2 regions of the Janthinobacterium sp. GL_088 genome follow, and region 1 is predicted to be linked to the other one. Evidence: riboswitches for the same ligand, from Rfam matches in the RefSeq annotation. Region 1 holds a riboswitch; the other holds the start of a gene.
What was found. A riboswitch is a leader RNA that binds a small molecule or an ion and turns the genes downstream of it on or off. The one in region 1 is predicted to bind thiamine pyrophosphate.

Region 1 (9,981 bases):
TGATCTTCATCGAGCAGAAGTGGGGGCCGCACATGGAGCAGAAATGCGCCACCTTGGCCGAATCCTTGGGCAGGGTTTCATCGTGGAATTCGCGCGCCTTGTCCGGGTCCAGGCCGATGTTGAACTGGTCGTCCCAGCGGAATTCAAAGCGGGCTTTTGACAGGGCGTTGTCGCGGATTTGCGCACCCGGATGGCCCTTGGCCAGGTCGGCCGCGTGCGCCGCAATCTTGTAGGTGATGATGCCATCCTTGACGTCCGCCTTGTTGGGCAGGCCCAGGTGTTCCTTCGGCGTCACGTAGCACAGCATGGCAGTGCCGTACCAGCCGATCATGGCCGCGCCGATGCCCGAGGTGATGTGGTCGTAGCCGGGCGCGATATCGGTGGTCAGCGGTCCCAGGGTGTAGAACGGCGCTTCGCCGCACTGTTCCAGCTGCAAGTCCATGTTTTCCTTGATCAACTGCATCGGCACGTGGCCCGGGCCTTCGATCATCACTTGCACGTCGTGCTTCCAGGCAACTTGCGTCAGCTCGCCCAGGGTTTTCAGTTCGCCCAGCTGCGCTTCGTCGTTGGCGTCATAGATGGAGCCGGGACGCAAGCCGTCGCCCAGCGAGAACGACACGTCATACGCCTTCATGATTTCGCAAATGTCTTCGAAATGCGTGTACAGGAACGATTCCTGGTGGTGCGCCAGGCACCATTTCGCCATGATGGAGCCGCCGCGCGAAACGATGCCCGTCAGGCGCTTGGCCGTCATCGGCACATAGCGCAGCAGCACGCCTGCATGGATGGTGAAATAGTCGACGCCCTGCTCGGCCTGCTCGATCAGGGTGTCGCGGAAGATTTCCCACGTCAAATCTTCGGCCTTGCCATTCACCTTTTCCAGCGCCTGGTAGATGGGCACGGTGCCGATCGGCACGGGACTGTTGCGCACGATCCATTCACGCGTTTCGTGGATATGCTTGCCCGTGGACAAGTCCATCACGTTATCGCCGCCCCAGCGGATGGCCCAGGTCATCTTTTCCACTTCCTCGCCGATCGACGAGGTGACGGCCGAATTGCCAATATTCGCGTTAATTTTCACCAGGAAATTGCGGCCGATGATCATCGGCTCGACTTCCGGGTGATTGATGTTGGCGGGAATGATGGCGCGGCCGCGGGCGATTTCTTCGCGCACGAATTCCGGCGTGATCTCGGCCGGGATGCTGGCGCCAAACGACTGGCCCGGATGCTGGCGGCCCATCAGCTCGGCCAGGCGCTCGCCCATGGGGCCGGAGGCTTTCAGCTCTTGCAGATACTCCTGGCGACGCATGTTTTCGCGGATGGCGACGAACTCCATTTCCGGCGTGATAATGCCGCGCCTCGCGTAATGCATTTGCGTCACGTTCTTGCCGGCCATGGCGCGGCGCGGCTTGCGGTGCAAATTGAAGCGCAGCTCGGCCAGCTTCGGGTCTGCCAGGCGGGCAATGCCGTAGTCTGAGGTCGGGCCGGGCAATTCTTCCGTGTCGGCCCGCTCCATAATCCACGGCAAACGCGGCGTATCGAGGCCGGAGCGGATGTCGATCTGCACGTCCGGATCCGTGTACGGGCCGGAGGTGTCGTAGACGTAGATCGGCGGATTCTTTTCGCCGCCGAACGACGCTTCCGTGTCGGACTGGCTGATCTCGCGCATGGGCACACGGATGTCGGGACGGCTGCCTTCAACATATATTTTGCGCGAATTGGGCAGCGGCGCGATGGCGGCTTCGTCGACCGTGGCGGTGGCGGAGAGGAATTTCGGGTTGGCGTTCATTTTGGCTCCTTGGCTAGACTATTTTTAAGCCTGGAGCCAGCTAAGGAGGTTCGGAATTACGCACGCGGAAAGGCGGGGTGCGTTCATCCTAAAGCTTCCCTTCGCTGGCATTATCCAGATCAGGTTCGGAGGGTATTTCTCACCCGCGCTTGCACCGTGTTTCCACAGCGAAAGGCAGGACCCCTAGCGTTTGCCGCCTTGCGGCAGCGAGCCAATTATACGCGGTTCACGCCGCGCGGCCAGATGATTTCTTGCAGGTGTCGTCTTTGTACATCGCGCTACTTCTTCTTGCCCCAGCGCCAGGTGGTCGGTTCGCCCTTCATCTGGCAGATGAAAATGAGCACGGCAACGATGGCCGCTTCATAGATGATGTACCGCGCCAGCGAGTCTTGCGGCGGGAACAGGAAGGCGCCGCAGGCGAACAGCGCCAGCGCGCTCAAAAAGACCAGCCAGCCCTGCCAGGTGATGGGCAAGCCCCAGCCCCAGCCATAGGTCTTGGCGGGGAACCAGTATTGCTGCGGCGTTGCCGGGGGCGATTTGTCAGCCATGATGCTTTCCTTGTGGATATGGATAGCAGCAAGTATAAATCAGGCGCTGCGATGGCGCTCCGTGACATCGAGGCCGATGCCGCGGTAGCCGATGAAGCGGCTGCCCGTGTCGAACATCGGTTCACCGCTCACCTGCAAGTACTGCGTGCTGCCGTCGAGGTTGGCGCGGCTGTAGATAAAATCGAGAAACGGTTCGCGCGCTGCGATTTTTGCATCGAGCAAGGCGCGCTCGGTGGCGTTCCAGCGCTGCGGCTCTTCCTCGCTGCCGATGCCCAGCATTTCAGCCACGGGGCCGGAAAAGCGCGTCAGGTTACCCTGCGCATCTTGCTCCCAGTACCAGTCGGACGACAGTTCCGTGAAGCGCTGGAAACGCGCTTCGCTTTCGCGCAACTCCGCCGTGCGCTCTTCCACCATCTGCTCCAGCGACTTGTTGTATTCGGCCAGCTTCTGGTACAGCAGGCGCACTTCCAGCATGTTATGGATGCGCGTCTTGACTTCCACCAGGTCGAAGGGCTTGCTGACGAAATCCTTGGCGCCGGCCTGCAGCGCGCGCAGCTTGTGGCCCGGCTGTGCCGTGATCACCAGCACGGGCAGATAGCTGCCCGCCTCGATGTCGCGCAAGCCTTCCATGACTTCAAAACCATCCATTTCCGGCATCTGCAAGTCGAGCAGGATCAGGTCATAGCGGTGCTGCTGGTGCAACGCGCGCACGGCTTGCGGATCCATGGTGGACGTGATGCGCGTATAGCCGGCATTGCGCAGCACCTGTTCCAGCAGCATGACGTTCGCCTCCTGGTCATCAACGATGAGGATGCTGGCGTTCAGGATCTCGGTGGCTTGAAGCATGGCGGTATTCCTAAAAATAAGTGCTGAATTAGCGTATTACGTGAGAGTCATCGGCCAGGCCGAGCGCGGCCGCGTGGTGCAGGGCCACATCGAGCGCATCCATGAATTCGACGACCTTGATCGGCTTGGTCAGGTAGCGGAAGAAACCCGCTTCCAGGCCTTTCTCGATGTCACGCGGCACGGCGTTGGCCGACAGCGCCATCACGGGAATGTGGCTGGTGAGCGGGTCGTTGTGCAGGATATGCAAGGCGCCGAAGCCGCTGATACCGGGCAGGTTGATGTCCATCAAGATCACGTCCGGCTGATACGTGCGCGCCAGGTCGATACCCAGGTGCGCATCGATGGCCGTGAGCAACTTCAAATCGCTGCGGCGGGCGATCAATTGCTCCACCAGCGCCAGATTGGCGGGATTGTCTTCCACGTACAGCAAGGTACGCTGGCTTTCCTGCGCTTCCGGCACCTGCGGCAGCGCGTCGCCGCGCCCCAGTACCAGTGCCGGCGCGCTGGTGGCGGCCAGCTCGAACCAGAACGTGGTGCCCACGCCGACCGTGCTGTCGACGCCGATGGTGCCGCCCATCAATTCGATCAGCTGCTTGGTGACGACGAGGCCGATGCCCGTGCCCTCTTCCGTGCTGTTTTCCTGTCCCAGGCGGTTGAAGGGTTGGAACAGCTGGGCAACCTGTCCCGCATCGAGGCCGGCGCCGCTGTCGCGCACGCTGACCCGTACCTTGGCGCCGCGCTGGCTGCAGTCGACAGTGACGGAACCGCCACCCTGGTTGTATTTGATGGCGTTCGACAACAGGTTGATCATCACCTGTTTCACGCGCGTGCGGTCCGCATGCACGAAATAGGCTTCGCCGCAGCGGGGGAAATGCAGGCTGATGCCGCGCTTTTCCGCCTGCGGCGCGATCATCGCCTGGCAATCCTGCAGCACGTCAAGCAGGGACATCGCTTCCTGCGACAAGGTAACCTTGCCCGATTCGATCATGGCCAGGTCGAGGATTTCATTGATCAAACGCAAGAGATACCAGCCGCCCTTGAGGATCTGTTCGATCGAGCGTTGTTGCGGCACGGTGGGCGGCGGCACGTCGGACGCCATCAGCTGCGCAAAGCCCAGCACGGCATTCAGGGGCGTGCGCAATTCGTGGCTCATGCTCGACAGGAATTCGGACTTGGCGCGGTTGGCCTTTTCCGCCACCAGGCGCGCCTTCTTCAGTTCGGCATTGTTGGTCTCGACCAGCGAGCGCGTGTACGCCTGCTGTTCGCGCAGGCGCTGGTCCAGCAGCGCCTGTTCCGCCTCGACCTGCTTGCGTGCCGTATTGTCAGTGCCGATCAGCAAGTAACCGATGACCTTGTTCTGCACGTCGCGCAAGGCCGTCACGGAAACGATGGCGGGGAAGCGGCTGCCATCCTTGCGGATGTAGGTCAGTTCATAAATGTCTTCGATGCCGCGCGTGGCCTTGAAGACGAGCGCTTCCACGCCGGGCGTGATGACCCTGTCGAGTTCGGCACTGAGGGCCGCCGCGCGCGCGACGATTTCTTGCGCATCGGAAATGCCGGCCGGCGTCAGCTTGTCGACCACGTCGCTCGCTTCATAGCCGAGCATGCGTTCGGCGCCCACATTGAAAATCTGGATCACGCCCTGCGCATCGGTGGCGATGCAGGAGAAATTGGCGCTGTTGAAAATCGCATCCTGCAAGGCGCCCGCCTTGAGCAGCTGGCGCGGCAGGCTGGCCGCCAGGGTGCGCCGGTATAGCGCCACGAGCAGCATCAGCAGCAAAAAGACCAGCGCGTCGATGGCGCAGGCCGTCTCGAACGGCGCGCGCCAGGCCAGCAGGCCGATGGCCAGCAGCACGATGGCGCTGAAGGAAAACGCCAGCGCCATGGGCCAGCGCGACGGTGCGCGCGGAGGAATTTTTTCGACAGATTGCATGGGGTAGCCCGGGCTGTGACAACGATAAGAATAAGAGGGAGTGCCGTGCTCAAGAAGCCTGGCGCTGGCGCACGTCCGACAGCAGGCGCGCGAATTCCTTTTTGACCACGCCATAGCATTCGCACACATGGCCTTCGAGGCCGCTGCGGTCCAGCACGGAAATATGGCCGCGCCGGTAACTGATGAAGCCGCGCGTCTGCAGGCGCCCGGCCGCTTCCGTCACGCCTTCGCGGCGCACGCCCAGCATGTTGGCAATGAGTTCCTGCGTCATGGTCAGCTCGCGGTTCGGCAGGCGGTCCATGGTCAGCAGCAGCCAGCGGCACAATTGTTGCTCCACCGTATGGTGGCGGTTGCACACGGCCGTCTGCGACATTTGCGTGATCAGGGCTTGCGTATAGCGCAGCAGCAAGCGCATGACGGGACCGGCGCGGTCGAATTCTTCCATCAGCAGATGCGCCTTCAGGCGGTAGCCGACGCCACCCGTCTGCACGACGGCGCGGCTCGGCGTCGAATTGCCACCCATGAACAGCGACACGCCCACGACGCCTTCATTGCCGACGCCGGCAATTTCCGACGAGCCGCCGTTTTCCAGCAGGTAGTGAATGGAAACGATGGCCGTGGTGGGGAAATACACATGCTGCAGCTTGTCGCCCGAATCGTAGATCACGTCACCGAGCAGCATCGACACTTGCTCCAGGTGGGGGGCCAGGCGCGCGAAATCGGCGTCGAGCATGGCGGCGAGCAAATGGTTTTGATTCGGGTTGTGCAGCTGGGCATGCGGACTCGACATGGGCAGGTTTCCTGGTTTCCAGTCGTCAGCTAGGGGGTCGATGAAAGGCGTCCGAACGAGGGCCGCCATGTGGTGCAGCGTAACACAGCGCTGGCACGGTGCCCCGACTATATTTCTTGCTGGCATGGCCGTCCGTTCGGTAGCGAACGGAGACATTTCGCCATGCGCCCTACAGTCAGTCACTGCCCGGCCTGCCTGATCATGGATCGGCACCGGCGCTGCCACGGGACTCACCATGCAATCATTCTTCAAGCGCATCTCCATTTCCGTTTCCACTTCGGCCCTGCTCACCCTGGCGTGCGGACTGTGCCTGACGGCCCTGTGCTACGCCTCTGCGCGCCAGATCGAAGCGGAAAGCGCCCGGCTGCTGCTGCAGTACCACGCCAGCGGGCACACCTTGGGCGCCGCCCTGCTGCCGGCCAAAGGCATGGGCCTGGACGCCAGCCATCGCGGCTCGCTGTATGTGCTGCTGGGTGGAATGCTGTCGAGCCTGCTGGCGGCCGCGTATGTGTATCAGCTGGTGTCGCGCAATTCCGTGATTGCCCGCATCACGGGCGAGCGCACGGCGGCGCTGCAGTTTGCCAATTTGCGCCTGTCCGAAGACATCGCCGCGCGCATGCACAATGAAAAGTCGCTGCGTTTGCGCGAACGCATCATCGAAGTGTCGGCCAATGCCATCATCCTGTGCAGTGCCGACGCGCCCGGCTACCTGATCGAATACGTCAATCCCGCCTTCGAACGCATCACCGGCTATGCGGCAAGCGAAGTCATCGGCCAGCGCCTGGAAGACTTGCAGGGTCCCGAGCAGGGCCGGCAAGACATGCACGCCATTACGGCGGCCCTGCGCGAACAGCGCGAAGGCAAGGCCATCGTGCGCAATTTCCGCAAGGATGGCAGCTGCTACTGGAGCGAGCTGTTCGTCGCCCCCGTGCGCGACGATGGCGATGGCGCACTCAGCCACTTTGTCGTGGCGCAATACGACATCAGCACCGTCATGCGTTTCGAACAGGAACTGGAATTCCAGGCCCGGCACGATATCCTGACGGGCCTCGCCAACCGGGCCCTGCTGCGCGAACGGCTGGAGCAGGCGATGGCCGTGACGCGGCGCAGCGGGCTGCCCCTGTGGGTGGTGTTCATCGACCTCGACCGCTTTAAATTCGTCAACGATACCCTGGGCCACGATGCGGGCGACCTGGTGCTGAAAAGCGTGGCCGAGCGCCTGCGCGACGCGACGCGCGAAGTCGACACGGTAGCGCGCCTGGGCGGCGATGAATTCGTGCTGCTGCTGCCCCAGCATGGCAATGGCGAACCGGGCGCGGCCATCCTGCAGCGCATCTTGGACGCCGTGGCGCAGCCGCTGCAACTGGGTGAATATGAATTTTTTCTCAGCTGCTGCATGGGCGTGGCCGTGTATCCCGACGATGGCGACGATGCCGACACCCTGATCAAGCACGCCGACATCGCCATGTACCGCGCCAAGGAACAGGGACGGGGCCACTGGCAATTCTATGCCTCGAGCATGAATGCGGGCACCCTGGAACGGCTGGGACTGGAGAGCGAGTTGCGCCACGCCCTGGAGCGGGGGCAATTCCACCTCGAATACCAGCCCCAGCTGGACCTGGCCAGCGGCGAAGTGGTGGGCATGGAAGCGCTGCTGCGCTGGCAACATCCGCAGCTGGGACGCATTCCGCCTGCCAGTTTCATCGGCCTGGCCGAGGAAATGGGCTTGATCACGCCCATCGGCGACTGGGTGCTGCGCACGGCATGCGCGCAGGCACGGGCTTGGCAACTGGCCGGCCATGGCCCGCTGCGCCTGGCCGTCAACCTGTCGGCGCGGCAATTCAAGCAAAAGAATCTGCTGCACGCGGTGGCGCAGGCACTGGCGGAAACGGGACTCGCCGCGGCCCACCTGGAACTGGAATTGACGGAAAGCATGGTCATGCATGACGTGGAGCAAGCCACGGCCATCATGGCCAACCTGAAGGCGCTGGGCGTGCAACTGTCCATCGATGACTTCGGCACCGGCTATTCCAGCCTGGCCTATCTGCGCCACTTCCCCATCGACGTATTGAAAATCGACAAAACTTTCGTCAGCGACATCACGCACAGCGACGATGACGCGGCCATCGTGCGCGCCATCATTTCGCTGGCGCACAGCTTGCGCCTGAAAGTCATCGCCGAAGGCGTGGAAACGGCGCAGCAACTGGCCTTCCTGCGCCAGCACGGCTGCGACCAGATGCAGGGCTATTTGTTCAGCCGACCGCTGGCCGCCGACGCATTCGAAACATTGCTGCTCGAAGGCAGCATGCTGCCCGCTTAAAACGCGTGGCGCAGGCCGACGTTGAAGGCGCGGTTGCCGCTGCCCACTTCGGTTGCATTACCCACCATGTAGGCGGCGTCGTTGCGGTTGCGGATATGCGCGTAGGCAACATACACCTTGCTGCGCTTGGACAGAGCATACGTGGCGCCGATGGCCAGCTGTTGCGCGTCGCGGTTGGCCGCATCGCGGTCATCCTTGTGGACGTACGAGGCGAGCAAGGTCGTCGCGCCGAGCGGCACGGACACGCCGACGATGGCGTCGCGGCTGTCGCTGGACTGGGCCGGCGCCTGCGCCGCGCCGTACGGATTCTCGGCAAAGAACATGCTGCTGCCATCGCCCGTGTTGCGGCCATAACCGGCAAACGCCGTGGCCACGCCGAAGTTGTAATTGCCGGCCAGAATGGTGTTGTTCACGTCGGCCTTGCCGGGTTCGCCAGCACGGCTCTGGCGCGCCAGGCGCAAGGTCAATGGACCGTTGACGTAGCCGAGGGCCAGGCCCAGCGAACGTTGATCTGCCGCAATCGCCGTGTGTTCGCCGGTACCATACATGACGGTGGCCGTCACGCCGCGCCATTCCGGCGAGGTATAGCGCACGGTATTGTCGATGCGCGTGGCCGAATAGCCGGCCAGGTTGGTCGCCGCGCCGGCCAGACCGCCCTCGAATGGATCGGCCACGTCGGTCAGCGCCTGGCTTTGCAGGTTGTACTGGCGGCCCACGGTCAGCATGCCCAGCGGACTGTTGAGGCCGACAAACGCCTGGCGGCCGAACAATTGGCCCGCCTGGTCCGAGCGGCCCGTGTCGCTCAGGACACCCGCTTCCAGGGTGAACACGGCTTGCAAGCCATTGCCCAGCGATTCCGTGCCGCGCAAGCCCAGGCGCGAGCCGGCCGAGACGCCGCTGGTGAGCTTGCTGACGCCGCCTTCCTGCACCAGGCCCGCATCCATCAAGCCATACAAGGTGACTGACGACGGGGTGACTGAAGACGGGTCGACGGACGACTGGGCGTGGGCGGCAGGCAAGGCGCCCATAGTGGCGATGGTCGAAACAAGGCCGACGGTGATCGAGATTTTTTTCATGCTGGTTTCCTTGTCAAGGCAAAACCGGGAAAGCGCGCGGCCATGGCGCAGCCACAGGCGCCAAAGGCGCGCTGGGGAGTGCCGTATCGAAAGACGACTGGCCAGGCAACGTGATTCCTGGCGAAGCTGTGGCGGCAGCGGCGTGCAATGACGCCGCTTTGATTCCGCCGTGAATGGTGCACCGCTGGCGGTGCGCGTGGCTCAGGCGCCCGGCCCGAAGGGGACGCTCTGAAGGTGGCTGGCATCGCGGATGCGCTGGCCTTGAGACGCGGACGAGTGCTGGATATGCAACGTGAATACAACCGCGTCTGCTGGCGCCGTCCGCAAGGATGAGGCAGGAAGCGCCGAGGCCGGCATTATAGCATCGGCGCCGCCCCTATCCCCGTTCTGTTGCGGGAAAACGACTCGCCAGGCCGCCAAAACACGGCCATACGGCCGCGTTCACTTCACCTTGTCGTATGACAGCATTTGCCCGTCGCGATCCCAGGCCAGTGCGCCATCCTCGATGCCAATGACGGCGTGGAAATCACGCATGCCCGAGCGCGGCGGATACAGCGCAAAACGCAACAGGCCTTGACGGGCCGGCAGCGTTACCGTGGCAAAGCCCGCTTCCGGATGGGACAGCGCCAGATGGCGCAGCGGCCCGGCAAACGGCACCTGCCACGGCTGTGTCCCGCTG
Region 2 (9,981 bases), 2.8 Mb from region 1:
CGTTCCTGCGCGCCTACGTGGGCAAGGATGGCCGTCCGGCCGACCCGTCGCCCGACAACGTGCCGTACAAATCGAAGGATTTCCTGGTGGTCTCGGCCGAAGGCTTGAAAGCCGGTGACGGCATCTTGCTGGCGGGCTACCCCGGCCGTACCAGCCGCTACAAGCTGCCGGCGGAAATCCGTTTCGCGCGCGATACGGCCTTCCCCCTGAAAGTGTCGGAACTGCAAGCGGACCTGGCCGTGATGGCTGACGCGACGAATGGCGACGCTGCCGCTGCCGTGCGCTATGCGAGCGTGGTGAAAAGCATCAACAACGTGCTGAAGAAAACCCAGGGCTTGCTCGACGGTTTCGCGCGCAAGGATATCGCCGCCATCAAGGATGTGCAGGATGCCGAGTTCCGCGCCTGGTACGCGAAACAGCCGAACGTGTCGACTACCCTGCTGGCCGAACTGGACGCGGCGATCGCCAGCGACATGGCCTTGAGCGAAGAAGAGTTCGCCTGGAGCGTGGCCACCAACAGCGACTTGCTGAAAAGCGCGCGCACCCTCTACCGTTTGTCGCTGGAGCGCCAGAAAGCGGATGCCGAGCGCGAATCGGGCTTCCAGCAGCGCGACCTGGCCTTCATCAAGGCCCGCCTGACCCGTCTGGAACAGTCGTACGTCAACAAGGTCGACCAGGCACGTTTTGAGGCTGGCCTGAAGCGTTACGCGCAACTGGCGGCGAAGAGCCATCCGCAAGGCCTGGACGCGCTGCTGCCGGCGCCAGCGGCCGTGGCGGCCCTGTACCAGCAGACGCAGCTGGCTGATACGGCCAAGCGCCTGGCCTGGCTGGAAAAGGACCAGGCTGCCGTTGCCCAGTCCGACGACGCCTTCATGGCGCTGGCCATCAAGCTGCAGCCGGTCGAGGCGGCGCTGGAAGAGCGCCGCAAGGAAATCGACGGCAACCTCGAACGCGTGATTCCGCAATACATGCAAGCCGTGATCGCGTGGAAGAAATCGCAAGGCAAGCCCGTCTATCCTGACGCCAACTCGACCCTGCGCGTCACCTACGGCACGGTCTCGCCGTACTCGCCGCGCGACGGTCTCAGCAAGGGACCGTTCACGACCGTGGAAGGCATCGTCGAGAAAGTCACGGGCAAGGCCCCGTTCGAAGCCCCGCAAGCGCTGCTCGACGCCGTCAAGCAAAAACGCTACGGCCAGTTCCGCGATTCGGCCCTGGGCACGGTACCCGTCAACTTCCTCACCAGCGCCGACACCACGGGCGGCAATTCCGGCTCGGCCGTGATGAACAAGCGTGGCGAACTGATCGGCCTGAACTTCGATTCGACGTATGAATCGATCACCAAGGACTGGTACTTCGACACAGCCATCACGCGCGCCATCCACCTCGACATCCGCTACATGCTGTGGGTGATGAAGGAAGTGGACCACGCGGATAATTTGCTGCAGGAAATGACGATCAAGTATCCGAAGCCAGCGAAAGCTGCGAAGAAGTAAGCTTGAATTTGCGCTAGCGCAAAGCCGCATCCGCCGCACGGCCGATGCGGCTTTTTTGCGGCGGCGCCACGTATAATTCCTATCCCTCTTTATTCTTTTCCGACAGGCCCGCCATGCCCCTGACTCCCGCTTCACCACTTGACTGGCAAACGTTTGAAACGGCATACGCTGTCGAAGAAACCTGGTTCAAGCTAGCCAGCGCATCGCTGGTAGTGCTGGGTACCTCCCCATTCAAGGGTCAGGCATTTTCAGCCTTTGCCTTCAACGCCGTTTCATTCCCGTCCCTTTCGCTGAGCTTTGACACCGATCCCGACAACAAGGAACACGATGCTTACCCTCCGGACTGGTCGAACGAGTGCATGGAAGTCGACGTGCCGGCAATCGGCCAGCTGTGGGAAGAGGGCCATGCCAGCATCGAAGCTGCGCTGAGCGAGCTGTTCGACGCTGCCGGGGACGAGCAGCTCGACGCCATCGAAGAGGGCTATCTGCACAGCCTGAGGAAAACGATGGTGCGGCTTGAAACGAGCCATGCTTTCGAGCAAATCAAGACCTGTGCGCGATTCTGGACCGTGGTCACGCAAGTCGATGCCGATACGGATGAAGAGGAGCGGCTGCTCGACCAGGTGCGGCTGGCGGCATTGAGCAGCCATGCATGACGGGCTGACTGCTATATCAGGGCTTTCCAGGCCCTGACTTCCGCATCCGTGAGCACCGGCCCCCAGCCGCCGCGCAGCGCCGCATCGTGCTGTGCATAGTGCGCAAGCTGCGGCACGGCCACGTCATGCCTGGCACAGATATCAAGGACGGCTTCCAGCTGCAGCTGGCTGGCCGGAAGGTCATCGCCATACCAGCTACAGGCGCTCGTTTCCAGCACATGCTGAACAAGTTCCTCCAGTGTGCCGAGCAGGTGGCCCGGCAATGCCATGCGGAGGTCGTCCGGCCAGGGATCGCCCATGCCGTTCACAGCCAGGGAAGCAAAGCCGCGTTCCCAGGCTGCAAAATCCCCAGGCGCGACCTGCGCCACTTTCCACACGTGTTCGGTGAATGCGGACAGGGCCGGATGGTGAAGGGCATGCTGCTGGCAAAAGCGTTGCAGGCACGTGAGCGCAATGCATTGCCTGGCAATCACGGAGAGCGTGGCTATCGATATATTGTGCATAAATTGATGACGTTTCAAAAATAATGGCTAGCTTTGGCTGACTGCGCGCCGTGCCAACTCCCTGGCGCATGCTGCTTCAGCTTGAATCATTTCTCAAAAACAAGCCAGGACCAGCTCACTCCCGCCTGGCGATTTTGCGGCTGAACGGACGGCGCCGGCGTATTCAGCATCACTTTGAGCTGATGTCGCATCGCGAGCTCTGCCGTTTCATTGGCAGATACATCAAAGATGCGACGGCCTTCAGGGGCTGGTCCATGCCTCAGGGAGATGACGAGCATTGCGCCGGGCTTGAGTAATGTGCTGATATTGCCCATCGCCTCCATTCTTTCTTCCGCTGCCAGATGCATCCAGACGGCCGCAACGACAATCAGGTCATACCCGGTTTGGCGCGCGCCTATCGCAGACAGGGCGGGCAGACTATCGTTCACCCATTCGATGTTGGCCGGGGCATGCGCCTTCATGCCTGCTTCGCGGAAGGCGGCAACAGGCTCAAGCGCGATCACTGTGTGCCCCAGGCTTGCCAGGCACGCCGCGTCGCCGCCTGTCCCGGCGCCGATGTCGAGCACACTGCTTGCTCGCGTCGGCAAGAGATGAACAACGGGGCGGTACTTCTCCAGGAAGGCAACGCTTTCGTATCGGGCGATGAGCTGCCCTGCATTTTCTGCATAGCCCTCGGTGCCCGGAACGGTGGATGGTTCCATGGGATTTTGCATGGTCAGCCGGCGCATCTGGCGATGGTCGTCACTGCTGTTCTCCCGCTTGCTGATGCGCTTGCCGCAGTGCCTCCACCGGCAACTGGAAAAAGCGCGGCACCATCGCGGGCGATAGGTCGTCGCCGCCGTCCGCCATGGCCAGGCGGCCGCTCAACAGCAGCATCACGTAGCCGTGGCCCAGCGACCAGCCGGCGCTGGCGGCGGCCTTGTCCCAGCGCGCATCGAGGCCCGCTTCGCGCACGGCGGCGCCGGCCGTCTGCAGCACGTACTGGAAGCACGCCTGCGCCGCTTCCAGCAGGGCGGGGAACTGGCGCACGTCCTGGTGTTCGAACATCAGCCGGTAGTGGGCCGGTGCGGCCAGGGCGAATTCGATATATTGCTGGCCCAGCAGCTGGAAACGCTGTTCGGAGGGCAGGCTGCCCGGCGGCGGCAGTTCTGCCTCCCACTTGGCGATCAGGCTGGCGAAACCGGCCGCCGCCACGTCGGCCAGCAAGGCTTCCTTGCTGGGAAAGTGGCGGTACACGGCGGCGATCGACACGCCCACCGTGCGCGCCAGTTCGCGCAGCGATAGGGTGGCGTCGTGCTGCTGCGCCAGTTGCGCGATGGTGGCGGCGACCAGGGTGTCGCGCAGGTTGCCGTGATGGTAAGTACTTGGGCTTGTCATTCTATGTTATCGCTGTTCACATTGTCGTGTATGATGCTCATGTTATCACTGAACACATGGAGAGCACATGCAAGAGATGAACAACACTGTACGCGCCGTGGCCTTGCCGCCCGGCGCCAGCATCGCCCCCTTGTACCCGGGCAGCAACCTGGCCGACGCGTATGCCGTCGACCTGCCGACCGCGCAGGCGCGCCAGATGGACATGGAAAGCATGGCGCGCGTGCTGCTGGGCAGCCAGCCGGGTTGGGCGCGCAAGCTGATGGTGGTGCGCGACGCCATCGTGGCGCGCTTCGGCATCCGCACGGCCAGGCAGATGGAAGCCCGGCCAGGCAAGCGCATCGGCATCTTCCGCATCTTTGCCGTCAGCGACGATGAAATCATCGTGGGCGAGGATGACAGCCACCTGGATTTCCGCCTGTCGGTGCTGCGCAACCGCGATGCGGGGCCGCATGGCAGCGTCACCATGTCCAGCGTCGTGCATTGCCATAATGGGGTGGGGCGCGCCTACATTCTGGTGATCCGGCCTTTCCACAAGCTGATCGTGCAGCGCTCGCTGGCGCGCGCCGTCAAGGGCGGCTTCGCCTAAGCGCACTGAGCAGGCAATCTTGCTTATTCAGGGCTGATATTGCATACTGCACCACCAGCCTCATCACGATTCCCATGAACGATACGCTTCTCCTGCTGGGTTTTGCCACCACGCCGCTTGAACTGATTTCCTTTGTCCTGGCATTGACAACCGTTGCGCTGAACATCCGCCAGAATCACTGGGCGTGGCTGTTCGCCATCATTTCCTCGGCCGCCTACGGTTTCGTGTTTTTCGAGTCGCGCCTGTATGGCGACATGGCCTTGCAACTGCTGTTCATCAGCGTCTCGTTCTGGGGCTGGTACCAGTGGCTGCATCCGGCCAGCGGCGGCAAGGTCCTGCCCGTGACGCGCCTGAACGGACGGGGCTGGCTGGCCTGCGGCATGGGCTGGCTGGTCGGCTTCCTGCTGATCGCCTGGCTGCTGACGACGACGGACACGGACGTGCCGCATGCGGATGGTTTCCTTACGGCAGGAAGCCTGGTGGGACAATTCCTGTTGTCGCGCAAGAAGCTGGAAAACTGGATCGCCTGGATCATCGTCGACGTGCTGTACGTGTGGCTGTATGTGCACAAGGGCCTGACCCTGACGGCCGTGCTGTACGCCTTCTTCGTCGTGATGGCCATCATCGGCTTGCTGGCGTGGAAAAAATCGGCCCCGGCCGCCCCCGGCGCGATGGTCCTCAAGTGATGGGGCACTGCGTGCGCGTGGCCATCCTGGGCGCGGAATCGTCGGGCAAGTCGACCCTGGCGGCCGCCCTGGCCGAACGCTACGGCAGCGTCTGGGTGCCCGAGTATTTGCGCGAATTTGTCGAGACGCAGGGCAGGGTGCCCGTCGCGGCTGACCAGTTTGGTATTGCGCGAACGCAAGTCGAACGCGAAGCGGCAGCCACTGCGCAAGCGCATAATTTCCTGTTTTGCGACACGACGCCGTTGATGACGGTAGTCTACAGCCGCCATTATTTCCATGGCGCCGATGCGCCGCTGGCGGCGCTGGCCGATGCCACGCGCTACGATCTGACCCTGGTGACGGCGCCCGACAGCCCGTGGGTGGCCGACGGCTTGCAGCGCGAGTCGGAAGCCGTGCGCCAGCTGATCTACCGCTACCTGCTTGATGAGCTCGACGCGCGCGGCATCGCCTACCACGTGCTGCACGACAGCCTGGAGGCGCGCCTGGCACAGGCGGCGCCTTTGCTGCAACAGGCGCTCGCTGCAGCGCCTGCTATTTCCCTCAATTAAAAGTCAAACTGCGCCGAAACCTTGAACGTGCGGCTGGCGCCCGGATACAGATAGCCATCCGATTCCGGCGTCACGTCGCGCCAGTAGAACTTGTCGGCCACGTTGTTGACGCTGGCGCGCAGCACGGCGCGCGTGCCGGCGATGCGCGTGGCCCAGGCGGCGCCCAGGTTGAACACGTTGTACGACGGCACGAAGGTCGTGTTGTTGTACTCAAACGCTTTCTTGCCCGCAAATTCCCAGCTGCCATTCACGCTCAAGCCCGCCACCTGTTGCACGGCGTAGTCCGCATGCACGGCCGCCTTGAAGGCCGGCACGTTGGGCACGCGCTTGCCGTCGAGGTCCGCATTGCCCGTGCCTGACTGCTGGCTGTTCAGGGCCGTCACGGAAGCGCCCAGGCTCAGGTTGGACGATGCCTTGCCCTGGGCCGACAATTCCAGGCCACGGTGCTGGGCCTGGCCTTCGCGCACGAAGTTATATTTTTTTGGCTGCAATTCCAGCGGCTGGTTGAATTCCAGGCCCTTGCGGATCTGGAACAGGCTGGCCGCCACCATGAAGTCCGGCGTCACATCCATTTTCACGCCGAGTTCGATTTGCTTCGAACGGCTGGGCGACAACTCCACGTTGGCGTTCTCCGCCTTGCGGTCGGCCGTGCCGCCATGTTCCATGCCCTGCGAATAGGCCGCATACACGGACAGATTGTCAAGCGGGGTGTAGACGAGCGAAACGTTGGGCAGCAGGAAATCGTGCTTGGCGCGGATTTCCGTGTCGGCCTTCAGCACATACTGGTAGCCATCGACATTGATATGGCGCAAGCCGCCATGCAGCTTCCAATTTGGCGCCAGGCTGACGATATCCTGCACGAAGACGGAGTTTTCCGTATCCTTGCGCACCAGGCGCACGGGGCCTTGCACGCCTGTCGACATGTCGACGATCTGCGGGCGGTAGATATTGCTCACGCCAGCCCAGTCGTACACGTACAGGCCGGCGCGGTCCTTGCGGCGGAAGGTTGAGACGCCGGCCGTGAATTCATGGCGCAGCGAGCCGGTGGCGAATTTGCCCTGGATCATGGCTTGCGCGCTCAGCGGCTTTTTCGTCTCGCCCAGGCTGCGGTAGTCATACACGTCGTAGTCGCCATTGCCGCAGAAGCCCGGGTACAGGTCTTGTGCGCTGCAGCCGTATGGGAAGGCCGTGTAGTCGTCGCGCTTGAACGAGTGCTGGTTGGCCGACAGGGTGGCGTGCCAGTCGTCATTGAAGGCGTACTGGAAGCGCAGGCCGATATTGCTGGTGACGGTTTCCACGGGGCGCGTCCATGGCTGCAGGTTGAGCATGGCATCGGCGCTGATGCCGGTTGGCAAAGTTGTATTGTTCAGCAGCTGGAAGCCGGGCGCCGTCGCCTGCGCCTTGTCCTGGTAGTCGGCATCGAGTTGCAGCAGGGCCTGCGGCGAAATCTGCCAGTCGAAGGCGCCGGAAATGAATTTGCGGTTGCCGTCGGCACCCTTGATGTAGGAGCGCAGGCGCTCGGCCGCCACGTTGACGCGGTAGCCGAAACGCGTGTCTTCCAGGCGGCCGCCCAGGTCGATGGCGCCATACAGGGTGCCCCGCTCGCGCGCTTCCACAGTGACGGTGCGCAATGGCGCGGCGGTCGGGCGCTTGACGATGAAGTCGATCACGCCGCCCGGCGCGGCCACGCCTGCCTGCAAGCCGGCCAGGCCTTTCAATACTTCGATGCGTTCCTTGTTTTCCAGCGGAATTTGCGTGTCGCCGGGAATGGCCACGCCATCCTTGCGGTAGCTGGAATTGTTGTCGAGCTTGAAGCCGCGGATGGAAAATTGTTCCGCATAGCCGACGGCGTTGTAGGCGTCATTGATGCTGGTGTCGAGCTTGACGGCATCGCTGAGATTGCGGATCTGCAAGTCCTGCATGTCTTTTTGCGAAATGACGGTGACGGACGCCGGCGTCTGCAGCAGCGGCGCGTCGGAAAAACCGCCCACGGAGGCGCGCTTGGCGGCTGGCGCCTTGCTGGCCGTGACGACGACTTCGGCCATGCTTTGGGCCTGCGGGTCTACGGCTTCGGCGGTGTCATTTGCGGCCAGGGCGGGTGCGGCAAACGCGTGCAGGATCGCCAGGGTCAGTACAGAAACAGATAAATTCGGTGTGGACATAGATTGCTCGTGGTTCAAGCCGACTCGGTAAAGAGCACGGCAGGCTGCTTGTTCGGCTGGCGCCAACGCAGGAGCTATCAAAGGAGGGAGGTACTTTGCGCTTTCCTTCGCTGGCATTATCCAGATCAGGTACGAAGGGTATCTCTCACCCGGATGACTGCTCCAGGACCCCTAGCGAAATGACAGCTTAGCATGAACCACGGCCAGCTGTCCCGCTGGCTGACCGTTTTACAACAGTGTGGCTGGAATCTATAAACTGAGTTCCAGCACCTTGCGGCTGACGGTCGGCGTCACTTCACGCTGTTCGCCCAGCGCCGTCATGCCGTGCGCTTCGAGGGCGGAGACGACGGCGTCCACGCTGGCGTGATTCAGGCCATAGTCGGCCAGGCGCGTCTTGACGCCCATGTGGCGGAAGAAGAATTCCGTGCGCGCAATGGCCGCCTCGATGCGGCCATCCTCGTCGCCGCCGTCGAGGCCCCAGACGCGGGCCGCGTACTGCAGCAGCTTGGCGCGCTTGGCCTGCTTGCGCACGCGCAACATGCTGGGCAGGATGATGGCCAGGGTCTGTGCATGGTCAAGCTCGTACAAGGCCGTCAATTCGTGGCCGATGGCGTGCGTGGACCAGTCCTGTGGCACGCCCACGCCGATCAGGCCGTTCAAGGCCAGGGTGGCGCTCCACATCACGTTGGCGCGCACGTCGTAGTCGTCCGGGTGCGACAGCGCCTTCGGGCCTTCCTCGATCAGGGTCAACAGAATGCCTTCGGCGAAGCGGTCCTGCACGGATGCGTTCACAGGGTAGGTCAGATACTGTTCCATCACATGCGCAAACGCATCGACGACGCCATTGCCCACCTGGCGCAGCGGCAAGGTGAACGTTTTCGACGGGTCCAGCACGGAGAATTTAGGATATACCTTGCGGCTCATGAACGAGCGCTTTTCCTGCGTGGCCTTGCGCGTGATCACGGCCGAACCATTCATTTCGGAACCCGTGGCCGGCAAGGTCAATACGGTGCCGAAGGGCAGGGCGGCCTCGACGATCTTGCCGCCTTTCGCCAGGATGTCCCACGCCACGCCTTCGTGCAGGGCGGCCGCGGCGATGAACTTGGTGCCATCGACCACGGAACCGCCGCCGACGGCCAGCAGGAAATCGATGCGCTCGCTTTTCACCATGGCCACGGCCTGCATCAGGGTTTCATAGCTGGGATTGGGTTCGATGCCGGCAAATTCCAGCACCGTATGGCCGGCCAGCGCCGCCTTGACTTCATCGTAGACGCCGTTCTGCTTGATGCTGCCGCCGCCGTAGGTCATCAGGACCCGCGCCTGCGGCGGGATCAGGCTGGCGATGGCGGCGATCTGGCCCTGGCCGAAAAGGATTTGCGTCGGATTGTAAAAGTCGAAATTGAACATGGGGCTCCTGCCGCTGGGGTTTATGCTGTTGCTGAGCCATGATTATGGCCGAACAGGTGGAAACGTGTCGTGGACGCTTGAGCTTTTCGTCCGCGCGGTGGAGAATGCAGCCGATGTCACCACCACGCGAAAAGGAATGCGCATGACCAACGTCCCACTGGAAGAATCCGGCTTGCCGGCCACCGCGCTCGACATGCACCGCGCCATCGGCGCCACCATCGCCGCACTGCAGGCGCTGGACCTGAACAGTCAGCGCTTCGAGGCGTGCACGGACCCGGAACTGCGCCGCGTGCTGGCGCATGCGGGCGACACCAGCCGCAAGGAAGCGGCCATGCTGCTCGAATGGATGCGCCGCCGCGATGCGCGCCTGGACACGGCCATGAAGGAAGCGCTGTTCAAGGCGGGGCCGATAGTTGCCCAGTATCACTATGACGAGAAAATATTGTAACTATTGGTTTGTTGCTGTGGCGTACCATGCGCCACTTTCGCTTTGCTTCGCGTAGACTGTGCCCCTAATTAAATTGAACGTCGGATAGCAGCGGCTGTCCGGTGTATTCCAG

Region 2: it holds a riboswitch for thiamine pyrophosphate, as region 1 does, so the genes downstream of both, AC3IQ7_RS21110 (TonB-dependent siderophore receptor) here and thiC (phosphomethylpyrimidine synthase ThiC) in region 1, are expected to answer to the same signal.

Annotation. Positions count from the first base shown of each region.
Region 1 covers NZ_CM174453.1:1,110,910-1,120,890, reverse strand. Annotated here, with positions in the region: gene thiC (phosphomethylpyrimidine synthase ThiC) at 1-1,789, opposite strand, end outside; TPP riboswitch at 1,869-1,984, opposite strand; gene AC3IQ7_RS05030 (hypothetical protein) at 2,068-2,337, opposite strand; gene AC3IQ7_RS05025 (response regulator) at 2,377-3,183, opposite strand; gene AC3IQ7_RS05020 (hybrid sensor histidine kinase/response regulator) at 3,212-5,116, opposite strand; gene AC3IQ7_RS05015 (Crp/Fnr family transcriptional regulator) at 5,166-5,906, opposite strand; gene AC3IQ7_RS05010 (putative bifunctional diguanylate cyclase/phosphodiesterase) at 6,142-8,226, shown strand; gene AC3IQ7_RS05005 (porin) at 8,223-9,302, opposite strand; gene AC3IQ7_RS05000 (ankyrin repeat domain-containing protein) at 9,744-9,981, opposite strand, start outside.
Region 2 covers NZ_CM174453.1:4,744,964-4,754,944, reverse strand. Annotated here, with positions in the region: gene AC3IQ7_RS21150 (S46 family peptidase) at 1-1,496, shown strand, start outside; gene AC3IQ7_RS21145 (hypothetical protein) at 1,610-2,152, shown strand; gene AC3IQ7_RS21140 (hypothetical protein) at 2,164-2,673, opposite strand; gene AC3IQ7_RS21135 (class I SAM-dependent methyltransferase) at 2,742-3,356, opposite strand; gene AC3IQ7_RS21130 (TetR/AcrR family transcriptional regulator) at 3,397-4,032, opposite strand; gene AC3IQ7_RS21125 (DUF2867 domain-containing protein) at 4,100-4,618, shown strand; gene pnuC (nicotinamide riboside transporter PnuC) at 4,693-5,304, shown strand; gene AC3IQ7_RS21115 (AAA family ATPase) at 5,304-5,852, shown strand; gene AC3IQ7_RS21110 (TonB-dependent siderophore receptor) at 5,849-8,014, opposite strand; TPP riboswitch at 8,100-8,197, opposite strand; gene AC3IQ7_RS21105 (iron-containing alcohol dehydrogenase) at 8,264-9,421, opposite strand; gene AC3IQ7_RS21100 (ferritin family protein) at 9,564-9,869, shown strand.